DNA from 2 places in the Leucobacter sp. USHLN154 genome. Region 1 is predicted to be linked to the other one. Evidence: predicted binding sites of a transcription regulator. Region 1 holds the regulator's gene; the other holds the start of a gene.

Evidence for each region. The regulator LexA, encoded in region 1, represses DNA repair genes until DNA is damaged. The targets are predictions, from matches to a motif close to TCGAACANNTGTTCGA.
Region 2: uvrA (excinuclease ABC subunit UvrA) is a predicted target of LexA. The motif match lies at 3,416-3,431, and genes of this name have one in related genera.

Annotation. Positions count from the first base shown of each region.
Region 1 is NZ_JBBCXF010000001.1:564,971-572,067, reverse strand. It holds gene hisH (imidazole glycerol phosphate synthase subunit HisH) at 1-147, opposite strand, end outside; gene hisB (imidazoleglycerol-phosphate dehydratase HisB) at 144-752, opposite strand; gene WFH23_RS02700 (histidinol-phosphate transaminase) at 804-1,886, opposite strand; gene WFH23_RS02695 (LysM peptidoglycan-binding domain-containing protein) at 1,929-2,333, opposite strand; gene lexA (transcriptional repressor LexA) at 2,576-3,262, shown strand; gene lipB (lipoyl(octanoyl) transferase LipB) at 3,391-4,071, shown strand; gene lipA (lipoyl synthase) at 4,068-5,141, shown strand; gene WFH23_RS02675 (methylenetetrahydrofolate reductase) at 5,152-6,057, opposite strand; gene WFH23_RS02670 (hypothetical protein) at 6,054-7,097, opposite strand, start outside.
Region 2 is NZ_JBBCXF010000003.1:191,663-198,759, forward strand. It holds gene uvrB (excinuclease ABC subunit UvrB) at 1-764, shown strand, start outside; gene WFH23_RS07010 (AraC family transcriptional regulator) at 770-1,561, shown strand; gene WFH23_RS07015 (VOC family protein) at 1,513-1,938, opposite strand; gene WFH23_RS07020 (RES domain-containing protein) at 2,039-2,710, opposite strand; gene WFH23_RS07025 (hypothetical protein) at 2,707-3,342, opposite strand; gene uvrA (excinuclease ABC subunit UvrA) at 3,463-6,369, shown strand; gene uvrC (excinuclease ABC subunit UvrC) at 6,366-7,097, shown strand, end outside.

The DNA.
Region 1 (7,097 bases):
GTCTGCTGCCATGACGGCGCCCGGGTCGCGCGTCAGCTCGACGTCGGCTCCCGCGTGGACGAGCGCCTTCACCGCCGAGTGCACATTGCCAGACCCGTAGTCGAGCACCGCCACCGTCTTGCGCGGCGCGTCGGAGGGAGCGCTCACAGCGCGCCCTTCGTCGACGGCACACCCGAGACGAGCGGATCGAGCGACTTCGCCTCGCGGAAAGCTCGGGCGAATGCCTTGAACTCGGCCTCTGCGATGTGGTGCGGGTCACGGCCGGCGCGCAACTCGAGATGCACGGTCAGCCGTGCGTTCAGCGTCAGGGCCTCGAAGAAGTGCCGCACCATCGAACCCGTGAAGTGACCGCCGATGAGATGGAACTCGAACCCGGCAGGCTCTCCCGAGTGCACGAGGTACGGCCGACCGGAGATGTCGACGACCGCCTGTGCGAGCGCCTCATCCAGTGGGACCAGTGCGTCGCCGTAACGCGAGATCCCGGCTTTATCGCCGAGCGCTTCGAGAATGGTCTGGCCCAGCAGAATCCCGGTGTCTTCGACGGTGTGGTGGACATCGATGTGCACATCGCCGACCGCGTTCACCGTCAGGTCTGTGAGCGAGTGGCGGGCGAACGCCGTGAGCATGTGATCGAAGAACGGAACCCCGGTCTCGATCTGCGAAGACCCCGAGCCGTCGAGATCGACGCTGACACTGATCTGCGACTCGCTCGTGGATCGCTCGAGCGAGGCGGTGCGCGGTGCTGCAGTCATGGTTGTCAGTCTATCTGCGTTCCCCAGGAACCGACGGTACGCCGGGATCGATCAGGCGCCGCCCGGCCCGAGTGCCGTGATCGCCTCGATCACCGCACTCGTCTCGGCCTCCGTGCCTGCGGTGATGCGCAGGTGGCCTGGAATGCTGAGATTGCGGATGAGGATGCCGCGTGCGCGCAGCGCTTCGAACGTGGCCGACGGGTCGGTGAACCCGCCGACGAGCAGAAAGTTGGCTCCCGACGGGTGCACGACGTATCCAAGGGCGGTGAGGGCGTCCGCGAGACGATCGCGTTGCGCACTGATGTCGGCCACCGTGGCGAGCATCGCGTCGGCGTGACGAATCGCAGCTGTCGCGGCCGCCTGGGTGAGCGCTGACAGGTGATACGGCAGGCGCACGAGCCGCAGGGCGTCGACCACTGCCGCGTCGGCGGCGAGGTATCCGAGACGCACGCCCGCGAACGCGAACGCTTTGCTCATGGTCCGCGATACGAGGAGCCGGTGGCGTCCGGGGAGCAGCGACACCGCGCTCTCACGCTCGGTGTCGAACTCGTGATACGCCTCGTCGACGACGAGCATGCCGTCGAACGCATCGTAAGCGGCGAGGATCACCTCACGATCGAGCGACGTGCCCGTCGGATTGTTCGGACCGCAGAGGATCGCGACGTCCGGCTGGTGCTCGCGCAGCGCTTCGGCGACGCCCTCCGGCGTGAGCGCGTAATCTGCGGGACGCTCGACAGCGATCCATTCGGTATCGGTTCCGGAGGCGAGCAGCGGGTACATCGAATACGTCGGCGTGAAGCTCAGCAGTGACCGCCCCGGACCGGCGAATGCCTGCAGCACCTGCTGCAGCACTTCGTTCGATCCGTTCGCCGCCCATAGCTGTTCCACGCTGAGGCCGTGGCCGAGGTACCCCGCGAGGGAGCTCCGAAGCTCCGTGAACTCGCGGTCAGGGTATCGGTTCACACCGGTTACCGCTCGAGCGAGTGACTGAACGATGTCGATGGCGACGTGCTCGGGAATGGGATGCGTGTTCTCGTTGACGTTCAGGCTCACCGGCACCGCGTCTTGCGGGGCGCCGTAGGGCTCCTGGCCGACGAGATTGTCACGAAGAGGGAGGTCGCTCAAGCTAGTCACCCGACCAGTCTAAAGCCGGTGAGCCCCCCGACGATCAGTCGGTCAAGCCCCGAGTTCGTCGCCCGACACCACGCGCGGATGATCTGAGTACCGCAGCGGAACGGCGATCGCATCACCCGCCTGCAGCGATGAACCGTCCAGCTGGTTCAACTGCACAATCTCAGTGATGACATCGCGAGGGTCGGCCGTCGGGTCGAGATCAGTCGCCAGCGACCAGAGCGAGCTGCCCGGCTGCACCACGACGTAATCGAACTGCTCGCCGTTCGGCCCCTCAGCCGCGGCCATCGCCTCCGGAGCCGCGAGTGCCGCCATGAGAGCGAGAAGACCGGCGACGAGCACCGTGGCGAATCCACCGAACACGATGCGCCCGCGCCGGGTCAGGCGGAGCGAGCCCGAAGCTTCGGTCGACTCTCGTGATTCCCGGCCCAGAACAGCAGATGCGCTCATGATGACTTCTCCTTAGTCTTGCGATGACGCGGGCGTGGAGCCCATGCGAACATCTGTTTCGAATATATATTCGATGAATCGAAACCGCAAGCGTCTTTTCGAAGATACGTTTCGCTCTTTTTCCGCGACACTCGAACATATGTTTGTCGGTCTTCGAATGCTGCGGCTAGGGTTTCGGTCAACGGGATCACTGAATCAGCACCCACCGACATTCATGGATCGCGCCCCATCCGCATCGCCCCCTGGGGCCAGAAAGGACAGCGATGAGCGACGCAGCCGCGCCCCGATCCACGAAGCCGCTGAGCGAGAAGCAGCAGGCGATCCTCGAGTGCATCGCGCGTTCAGTGGAGAGCCGGGGGTATCCGCCGAGCATGCGAGAGATCGGCGACGCGGTGGGGCTCTCCTCGCTCTCGAGCGTCACGCATCAGCTCAGCAGGCTCGAGCTGGGCGGCTACATCCGCCGCGACCCCAACCGGCCGAGAGCCCTGGAGATCCTGGTCGAGCTCGCCTCGACCTCGTCGGCGATCGACGACGCCCCCGCGCAGCGCCCCGAAGAGGCGGCGTACGTTCCGCTCGTCGGTCAGATCGCGGCCGGCGTGCCGATCACTGCGGAGCAGCAGGTCGAGGAGATCGTGCCGCTCCCCCGCGCTCTCGTCGGCGACGGACAGCTCTTCATGCTGCGCGTCGTCGGCGATTCGATGATCGACGCAGCGATCTGCGATGGGGATTTCGTGGTGATCCGACAGCAGCGCGAAGCCGAGAACGGAGACATCGTCGCAGCGATGCTCGATGGAGAGGCAACGGTGAAGGTGTTCCGCCGCCGAGACGGGCACACCTGGCTCCTGCCTCGCAACAGCGCGTTCGAGCCGATCCTGGGCGATCACGCGGAAGTACTCGGGCGCGTGGTCGCGGTCTTCCGCTCGGTCTGATCGCAGGGCGCGGCGTCGCCGCGGCGCAGCACCGCTGGACACCGACGCGCGAGTGCTGGCACCCACCCGCAGCCCTTCGCTCGCTGCGGCGGTTGCTTTGTTGAACCGAGTCCATCTACAGTGATCGCATGGCCACTGCGTCGATGCCGATTCCATCCACCCGTTCTCGAACGCCGATGCTCGCGCTCGGATTCCACCCTGATTGCGTGCCGTACGAGCGCGGACTCGAGCTCCAGGCCGAGGCGGTCGACCGCATCGAGCAGGGCCTCGACCGCGGAACGGTCCTCTTGCTCGAGCACCCGCCGGTGTACACCGCCGGTCGCCGCGCCGAGCCGGATGAGTACCCGTCGGACGGCAGTCCCGTCGTCGCCGTCGACCGGGGCGGACGAGTCACCTGGCACGGTCCGGGCCAACTGGTGTGCTATCCGGTCGTCCGGCTGCGGTCCGGCGCCGGCGTCGTCGACTTCGTACGCGCCCTCGAGACGGCGATCATCGACACCGTGGCCGCATTCGGCGTATCGGGCACACGCGTGGAAGGCCGCTCGGGAGTATGGGTGCCCCATCCTGATCGTCCGCCGACGAAGCTCGCACAGATCGGCTTGCACGCCCGCGCCGGCATCATCACCCATGGAATTGCGATCAACTGCTGCAACGACCTCGAGCCGTTCTCCCAGATCGTGCCATGCGGGATTCCAGACGCCGGCGTGACCACGCTGAGCGCACTCGCCGGTCGGAGAATCCCGCCCGAGATCGTGGCACCCGACCTCCAGGTGCACCTCGCCCATGTGATCGCGGAGTTCACCGCATGAGCGCGCGTCGCCTGCCTTCGACCGGCACGCGCCCCGAGCCGGAGGGCCGACCGCTCCTCCGCGTCGAGGCCCGCAACGCCGAGACTCCGATCGAGCGGAAACCGGAGTGGATCAAGACGCGCGCCCGGCTCGGCCCGGAGTACCGCCAGGTGCGCGACCTGGTCGCAGGCGAAGGGCTCCACACGGTCTGCCAGGAGGCCGGCTGCCCCAACGTCTTCGAGTGTTGGGAGGATCGCGAAGCAACGTTTCTCATCGGAGGTTCGATCTGCACCCGGAGGTGCGACTTCTGCATGATCACGAGCGGAAAGCCGCTCCCGCTCGACCGCGACGAGCCGCGCCGGGTCGCAGAATCGGCACGCACCATGGGCCTGAGGTACGCCACCATCACCGGCGTGACACGCGATGACCTGCCCGACACCGGCGCTTGGCTCTTCGCTGAGACCATTCGGCAGGTGCGCGCCATGAATCCCGGCGCAGGCGTCGAGGTGCTCGTCGACGATCTCGGCGGCCGGCCCGAGGATCTCGAGCAGGTGTTCGAGGCGGCTCCGCAGGTGTTCGCCCACAATCTCGAAACCGTGCCCCGCATCTTCCGCCGCATTCGGCCCGGCTTCCGATACGAACGCTCACTGGGGGTCATCACGAGGGCGCACCATGCGGGAATGGTGACCAAATCGAACCTCATCCTCGGAATGGGCGAAACGCGTGCGGAGATCTCCGAGGCGATGACCGAACTCAGAGCCGCAGGGTGCGAGATCCTCACCCTGACCCAGTACCTCCGCCCCTCGGCACGGCATCACCCGATCGCTCGTTGGGTGCCGCCAGAGGAATTCGTCGACCTGCACGACGAAGCGGAGTCGCTCGGCTTCTCCGGCGTGCTTGCCGGCCCGCTCGTGAGGTCCTCGTACCGCGCTGGTCGCCTCTGGGCGCGAACGATGCTGGCGTCCGGCAGAACCGTGCCCGCGGCATTGCTGCACCTCGCGGAGCGCACCGCGGGCTCGTATCCTCAAGCACTTGCGGGCCTGCCGCCCACCGAGACAGGGACCGGACCGGGCGGCGCTCGATCCGCGTGACGGTGAGGGCCTAGTCGACCGGGTTCGGAGTCAGCAGACCCAGCTCTCGGAGCACGGCGAGCACCTGCTCGTGCCGATTGAACGTGTAGAGATGCACGGACGGGGCCCCTCCCGCGAGCAGCTCTCGCGCCAAGGCGACGGTGTGCTCGACGCCGAGTTCGGGTGCGTAGCCGCCCTCTGCGTCCAGTTCACGCGCGAGTTCGATCGGGGCCGGCTGCCCGGCGAGCGATGCGACCTTGCGCAGCTGCGCACTCGTCGCGACGGGCATGAGGCCGGGAAGCACGGGAATGCGAAGTCCAGCCGCGCGTGCGTCCTCGACGAACGACAGGTAATCGTCTGCGCGGAAGAAGAGCTGCGTGATCGCGAGATCAGCACCGCTCTCCTGCTTCGCGACGAGCCAATCGATATCCTCTGCCCGTGAGCGGGAGAGCGGGTGGCCGTTCGGGTAGGCCGCGACCGCGGTACGACCGACGCTGGTCAGCGCCGGTCGCTCCGCTCGGGCCTCTGAGATCAACCGCACGAGTTCGAGCGAGCTCAACGACTCCGAGACCTCCGCGTCGCTCTCCGTCAACCCGCGCGGTGGATCCCCGCGCAGCGCCAGGAAGTCGTGCACTCCCGCATCCATGATCGCGTGTATCGCAGCGCTCACCGCCTCGCGCTGCTCCCCCACCGTCGTGAGGTGGGCGAGCGGCAGCGCACTCGTGTGATCGCGCAAGTAGGTCACGAGGTCGAGCGACGCATCACGGTTCGACCCGTTCGCCCCGTACGTCACCGAGATGAAATCGGGATCCGCGGCGGAGAGGTGCTGCACGGCGTGACCGAGCGCGAGCGCAGCCGCTCCTGAACGCGCGGGAAACACTTCGAACGAGAATCGCGCGCGAGCTGCACCACGACTCGGAAGCAGGAACGAGTTCACCGGCGCCCCTCCTGCCGCTCCACGCCGGGTGCGGCGTCTGCGGAACGGTGCGCGGGACGCGCGGCCGCAACGCCGGTGCGACCGAATCCGGCATACGACGCCGGAGCAGATTCGGCGCCGGAGAACTCCTGCTGCGCGAGCTCGGTGCCGCGCACTCGCGCCGCGATCTTGGCGAACGCGACCTCACGGGCGAAGTCAGGCGTGCCGTGCTTGGGCTTCTCATCGATGAGATACGGCGAGAACCCGCAGTCATCGGTCGAGCCGAGCAACTCGGCGGGAATGAAGCGGGACGCCCGCACCAGCTGGTCGCGCACCTCGGCTGCCGTCTCGAGTTTCGGATTCATCGGATCGGTGACGCCGATGAGAACCCGCGGCACCGTCCCCGCCGCGCGCGAGCGCTGCCGCAGCTGACGGCCGACCAGGCGCGCCACGCGATCAGGATCCTTCTCGCTCGCAGCCTGGATGAGGAAGTACCCCGCTTCGATCTGGAACAGTTCGGGAATGAGAGCGGCGTAGTCGACGTCGGCACTATGGGCGGAATCGTGATCGTTGCCCGGGCAGGTGTGCACGCCCACGGCGCCGCGCTGTTCGGGAGCGAGGTCGGCGAGCACTCGGTTGATGAGATCGATGAAGCCTCCGAGCGCTTCCGGTCCCGCCCACGGGGCACGAAGATCCCGTCGCAGGGCGAGTCTCCCCTCCGTGAAGTCGATGGTGATGCGCGACGCGCCCGCGGCGAAGCTCCGACGGATGTCTTCGACGCAGCCGCTGACCACGTCTTCGAGGAACTGTTCCCGCGAGTACTCGCCGAGACCGTCGGGCGGCACCATCAACGACAGCATCGACGGTGAGATCACCGCTTGCTTCAGCGGCAGGTGCGTCAGGGGCCGCGCCGCGGCGACGTCGTCCGCGGCCCAGGATCGGAACCGGAACGGGCCGCGCGCGAGACTGGGGATCACGCGATGATGCCCGTCGGCGAACACCGCGAACACCGGGCCTGCCCTCACGTCGCCGTCGTCGAACGACGTGCCGAGCGGGTAGCT
Region 2 (7,097 bases), on a different contig from region 1:
GCGTGCGCGCCGAGCGCGATGAGCGAGTGCTCGTCACGACGCTTACGAAGAAGATGGCCGAGCAGCTGACGACCTTCATGGAAGAGGCCGGTGTCAGGGTTCGCTACCTGCACTCGGATGTCGATACGCTGCGACGCGTCGAGCTCCTGACGGAGCTGCGCGCGGGCGTGTACGACGTGCTCATCGGCATCAACCTTCTTCGAGAGGGACTCGACTTGCCCGAGGTGTCGCTCGTATCGATCCTCGACGCCGACAAAGAGGGGTTCCTGCGATCGAGCACCTCGCTCATTCAGACGATCGGCCGCGCCGCGCGCAACGTCTCGGGCCAGGTGCACATGTACGCAGACACGATTACGCGCTCGATGCGCGAGGCCATCGATGAGACGAACCGTCGTCGCGAGATTCAGGTCGCCTACAACACCGAACGCGGCCTCGACCCGCAACCGCTGCGCAAGAAGATCGGCGACATCACAGCGATGCTCAATCGCGAAGCGGCCGACACCGAAGACATCCTCTCGCGTTCCGGTGCACACGCGCAGCGAAAGAGTCCATCGCCGCAGCGCGGCAAGGGCAAGTCGGCAGCGCGCGCCGGAGCGATCGCGGGCGAGGGCGCTGCGAAGCTCGAAGAGCTCATCAGCGACCTCACCGACCAGATGCTGGCCGCGGCCGAGGAGCTGAAGTTCGAGCTCGCCGCGCGACTGCGCGACGAGCTCTCGGAGATCAAGCGCGAACTCCGCAGCATGGACCAAGCGGGACACCTGTAACGTCGATGTACTCGGAATGGGCGGTTCAGGGGCTCGGCGTCGTATGGCGGGTCGAGCCGCCGACGCCGCACGAGCACTCGGAGCCGGCGTCCACCATCGTTCCCGCTGACGGCTGCGCCGACTTCGTGCTGCGGGGAGATGCACTCCTCATCGCCGGCCCTTCGACGACCTGGCTGCGGAGCCCCGTCGAACTGGCGCGTCCAACCGTGGGCATGCGCTTCGCCCCCGGGACCGCCGCGACGGCGTTGCAACGCCCACTCCGAGCACTCCGCGACGAGCTGGTGCTCGCGGAGGACGCCGTCGAACGTGCGGCAGCCCATCGCACTGCCGGAGTGCTGCGCGCACTCGCAGCTGGCACAGTGTCGGCCGCTCGGCACCTGATGCACGACCGCACCTACATCGAGACCCTGATGACCTCGATCGACACCGAGGGCGACGCCGGCGGCTCGCCGCCCCTCTGGACGCGCACCGTGATTCGCGCAGCCGATCGGGAGGAGGCGTTCGGCCCCCTCGCCCGTCGGCTCGGACGATCGGAACGACAGCTGCACCGGAGCATGATCAGCGAGTTCGGATACGGGTACGCGGCGCTGCGCCGCGTGCGTCGAGGACAACGCGCCCGCGCCCGGTTGCAGGCCGGCGATACGCTCGCCGAAGTCGCGGTTGAGGCGGGCTACAGCGATCAAGCCCACTTCACGAGGGAGTTCTCACGACTGACCGGCGAGTCGCCCTCCCGATACGCGCGCTCGATTCAGGCTGTCGCGGAGTCGTCTGCCGGGGCCGTCGGGAGCGGTGCGTAGATGTCGACGGAGTTGCCGTCGGGATCCCGCACGGTGGCGTACCGCTGCCCCCACGGTGCGTCCCACGGCTCCGTGTCCGCCGCAGCGGGGTGCCGCTCGACGATCTCGGCGTAGGCGGAGTCCACCTCGGCCGGTGACGCCGCACTGCACGCAAAGGCGATGCGGTTCTCGCCCTCCGGGAGCTCGAACCCGGGGGAGAAGCTCTCGATCGTCGCCACCGGGTCCCACGCGAGCTTCATGCCGCCGGGCAGCTGAACCTCCACATGAGGCGCGTCATCCAGCCCTTCTGGAATCGGGACCCCCAGCGAACGATAGAAGTCGAGAGAACGCCCCAGATCCGCGGTGACGATGCCGATGAAATCAAAATTCAGTGTCATGGGCTCAGGTTACGCGGAGGGCGCGATCCCCGTCTTGTATGAATCGGACACGCGGCAAGCCGTCGTGACACCGGGGGAGGCGCCGCGCCACGACGGAGCTTCACACGACCACATAGCCGTACCGCGCTGCGATCCGGTCGATCACGCCGGTGAGTTCGTCTCGATCCAGACGCAGCTGGGCGATCGGATGGCGCGGCATCGCGTCCTCCGCCGGCGACCAGAGTGCGACGACCCGCGCACTGGGAACGACGGACGACGCGGAGACCACGCCGTCGAGGCTGGGATACCGGGTGCGAATCGCCCGCGCCCAGGCGCGGGACGCCATGCGGTCTCCCGACGAGATCGCCGCGTTGCCGCCCGCCACCGCGACCCAGTCGCTATCGCTCAGGTTGAGGAGGCGCAACGTCCTCGACGTCTCGAAGATGGCGAGTGTGGGTGTTCCGTCGGAGCGGCGCACGATTCGGGTGGACTGGAACACCTCCAGGAGACACGCAGCGAGTGGTGAAGCAGATTCTCGTGCAGCGCCGGGCAGTTCGAGCGCGGCGTAGAGCACGCCGGAATCCGCATACTCAGCAGGCGGCTCGGGATGCGGATCGAAACGTGCATCGACCGGTCCGTACGTGCGGAACTCGTGCCACGCGACCGGATAGCGTCCGCCCGCTGTGAAAATGCGCGCCAGCGCTGTGCCGCTGGGAACCTCTCGCACCCATCCGGGATCCCGCGCGAGGTCGGGGAGTGCGTCCGCTCGGGGCGGCGGCAGGTACTCGCTCACGGGAGCCGATGCAGTGCGTCGTCCACCGCCGTCGCCGCGACCTGAGGATCTCCGCCCTGCGCCAGCCATTCGAAGGGTGCGAGTTCTTCACCATCACTCAGCAGCGCGGGGGCGGGCGAAGTCAATACACGTTCGGCGAACAGCAGAGGGGTGCCGCGCGGGATCACCAGCGCGACCGACGCCCACCCCGGCAGCTCACGATCCTCGGGGAACTGGAAGCGAGGGAGATGCCACCCGTCGCTGCGGCGCTGCGCGAGGAGGGTGCCAGCAGCGCAGCGTTGACGCACCCGAGCCGGAGTGACGCCGAGCATGTCCGCAGCCTCCGCCACGGTCGCGCTCCGAGCGGCCAACGACTGGTCTGCCATGAGCCCCTGTGTCGTCGCCTCCAATGCGTCCGGTCGACGCAACGCATCTTCAGACACCCCGAAACGAGCGAGCGCCGAGACCTCCGTCTCCGTGAGCGCCCGAGTTCCCGCCTGCTGATGCGCGAGCAGCCCCGAGAGAAGCGCTTCCGCTGAATCCATCCGCGACGAATCGAGGTGAGCCACGAGATCGATCAGACGCTTCCGAGTGGGGTCGCCCGCGCGCGACGCCGCGCTGATCGGGGACGGGCCGAGATGCGCGATCGACATGAGTACTCCTTGCATTTGCTTACGACAATAGTAACCGATAATGCCGTCGATCGGTGCGCTCCTGGCGAAAGCATCGTAGGTATGTTCGAATTCGGGCGCAGGAGCGGATAGAATGAGTCGGTGACTTCGAAGCACTCAACTCCGATCCGATCCTCCGCAGCCCACGCGCAGATCAGCGTGCAGGGCGCCCGTGTGCATAACCTGCAGAACGTCGATCTTGCCATCCCGCGGGACTCGATGGTGGTCTTCACGGGGTTGTCGGGGAGCGGGAAGTCGAGTCTCGCCTTCGACACGATCTTCGCGGAGGGCCAGCGGAGATACGTGGAATCGCTGAGCGCTTACGCTCGGCAGTTCCTCGGGCAGGTCGACCGACCCGACGTCGATTTCATCGAGGGACTGAGCCCGGCGGTCTCCATCGATCAGAAGTCGACGAACCGCAATCCGCGATCCACGGTCGGCACGATCACCGAGATCTACGACTACATGCGGCTCCTCTGGGCTCGCATCGGCGTCCCGCACTGCGCCGTCTGCGGTGAGCGGATCGAGGCGCAGACGGTCCAGCAGATCGCAGATCGCCTCATGGGACTCGAGGAGCGGACGCGGTACCAGGTGCTCGCGCCGGTCGTCAGCAAGAAGAAGGGAGAGTTCGTCGATCTCTTCCAGGACCTCGCCGCGAGCGGATACTCCCGCGCGATCGTGGACGGCGACGTGATCCAGCTCTCCGACCCGCCGAAGCTCAAGAAGCAGGTCAAGCACGACATCTCGGTCGTGATCGATCGCCTCGTGGCAGGTCCCGATATTCTCGGCCGTCTCACCGACTCGCTCGAGACCGCTCTGCGCCTCGCCGGAGGCATCCTCGCCGTCGACTTCGTCGACCGTGAGGCGAAGGCTGACGATCGCGTGCAGCAGTTCTCGGAGCAGCTCTCATGCCCGAACCAGCACCCGGTGCAGCTCACCGAGATCGAGCCGCGAACGTTCTCATTCAACGCGCCGTTCGGTGCATGCCCGGTCTGCTCGGGGCTGGGCACGAGCATGTCCGTGGACGAGGATCTCGTGCTCGGCGATCCGCAACTCTCCATCTCAGAGGGCGTCATCGTGCCCTGGACGAGCCAGGGGAAGAGCCTCTACCAGTATTACGAGAAGCTCCTGATCGGCCTCTCCGACGATCTGAAGTTCTCGTTGCAGACGCCATGGTCGGGCCTGAGCGAGGACGTGCAGCAGGCGGTCCTGTACGGCAACGACTTCAAGGTGAACGTGCGGTGGCGCAATCGCTTCGGCCGGGAGGTGAAGTACTCCTCGGGATTCGAGGGTGTCATCCCGTTCATCGAACGCCAGTACGCGGAAGCTGAATCCGACGCCAAGCGCGATCGCTGGGCGGAGTTCCTCCGTGAGGTTCCGTGTCATGCGTGCCAGGGGCAGCGGCTCAAGCCCGAGGTGCTCGCGGTGACGGTCAATGATCGGTCGATCGCTTCGGTCGGCGAGCTCAGCCTGCTCAATGCGAAGACCTTCTTCGACGATGTCGTGCTCACCGAGCGAGAGGCGAAGATCGCGGCGCAGGTGCTCCGCGAGATCCGGCTCCGGTTCGACTTCCTGATCGAGGTCGGCCTCGGCTACCTCACGCTGGCGCGTGCGGCCGGGACGCTGTCCGGCGGCGAGGCGCAGCGCATCCGCCTGGCCACGCAGATCGGGTCAGGACTCACCGGCGTGCTCTACGTGCTCGACGAGCCGAGCATCGGACTGCACCAGCGCGACAATCGGCGCCTGATCGAGACGCTGATGAAGTTGCGCGATCTCGGGAATACGCTCATCGTCGTCGAGCACGACGAGGAGACCATCGAAGCGGCCGACTGGATCGTCGACATCGGCCCAGGGGCGGGCGTCGAGGGCGGGACCGTGGTGCACTCGGGGCACTACGATGAACTGCTGAACAACCGCGACTCCATGACGGGGGACTACCTCGCCGGGCGGCGGAGCATCGAAACCCCGAAGCGTCGTCGCAAGCGAGACCGCAAGCGAGAGCTCAAGGTCGTGGGCGCTCGCTCGAACAACCTCCGGAACGTCGATGCCACGTTCCCCCTGGGCGTCATGACCGCCGTGACCGGGGTCTCCGGATCGGGCAAATCGACGCTCGTCAACGACATCCTCTACCGGGTGCTCGCGAACCAGCTGAACGGTGCGCGACTCGTCCCAGGGAAGCACACGCGCGTCACCGGGCTCGAGCACCTCGACAAGGTCGTCCATGTCGATCAAGCGCCCATCGGTCGCACACCGCGATCGAATCCCGCGACGTACACGGGGGTCTTCGACAAGATCCGCAACCTCTTCGCCGAGACCCAGGAGGCGAAGACGCGAGGCTACCTTCCCGGAAGGTTCAGCTTCAACGTGAAGGGCGGCCGGTGCGAGGCGTGCTCCGGCGACGGCACGCTCAAGATCGAGATGAACTTCCTCCCCGACGTGTACGTGGCATGCGAGGTCTGCGGTGGGTCGCGCTACAACCGCGAGACCCTGCAGGTGCGCTACAAGGGCAAGAACATCTCCGAGGTGCTCGAGATGCCGATCGCCGAGGCTGAGCAGTTCTTCGAGCCGATCTCCTCGATTCATCGCTATATGAAGACGCTTGTCGATGTCGGACTGGGCTACGTGCGGCTCGGTCAGAGCGCGACAACACTCTCGGGCGGTGAAGCCCAGCGCGTGAAGCTCGCCACCGAGTTGCAGAAGCGATCGAACGGCCGCAGCATCTACGTGCTCGACGAGCCGACGACGGGTCTCCACTTCGAAGACGTGCGCAAGCTCCTGCTCGTGCTCAACGGTCTCGTCGACAAGGGCAATACGGTGATCACGATCGAGCACAACCTCGACGTCATCAGAAGCGCCGACTGGGTCATCGATCTCGGTCCGGAGGGCGGATCGGGTGGCGGCATGATCATCGCCGAGGGCACACCCGAGCAACTGGTGAACGCATCCGAGAGCCACACCGGTCAGTTCCTGAACGAGGTGCTGAACGGTCGGGCGAAAGCCTCCGCTTGAACGGCACCGATAACCGCGCGTCGTTCCGACCCGCCCAGGGGGAGATCCCGACGTCGCCCGGCGTGTACCGGTTCAGCGACCGGCATGGGCGAGTGCTCTACATCGGCAAGGCGAAGAACCTGCGAGCCCGCCTCGCGAACTACTTCCAGCCGCTGCACTCGCTCATGCCGCGCACGCGCACGATGCTCTCCATCGCCGCCAAGGTGGATTGGACAGTCGTCGCAACCGACACCGAGTCGCTCATCCTCGAGCACACGTGGATCACCGAGTACAAACCGCCGTTCAACGTCCAATTCAAGGACGACAAGACCTATCCGTACCTCGCGGTGACGTTGCGCGAGGAAGCGCCGCGCCTCGTCATCACCCGGAACGAACGCATCCGCGGAGCGCGCTACTTCGGCCCCTACCCGAAGGTGTGGGCGCTGCGCGAGACCACCGCGTTGCTGCAGCAGGCGTTTCCGATCCGCACCTGCAACGACGCCGATTACCAGCGCGCGATGAGCTCCGGCAAGCCCTGCCTCGCCGGGCAGATCGGGCGCTGCAGCGGCCCCTGCTCGCAGAAGCTCACCGTGGAGGAGCACCGCGCACGAGTGGGCGAACTGGTCGCCTTCCTCGGAGGCAGCGACACGAGCCATCTGAAGGCTCTGCAGCGCGCCATGCGCGAGGCCGCGAGCGAGCAGCGATACGAGGAGGCCGCCCGTCTCCGCGACCAGGCGCAAGCTGTGGAG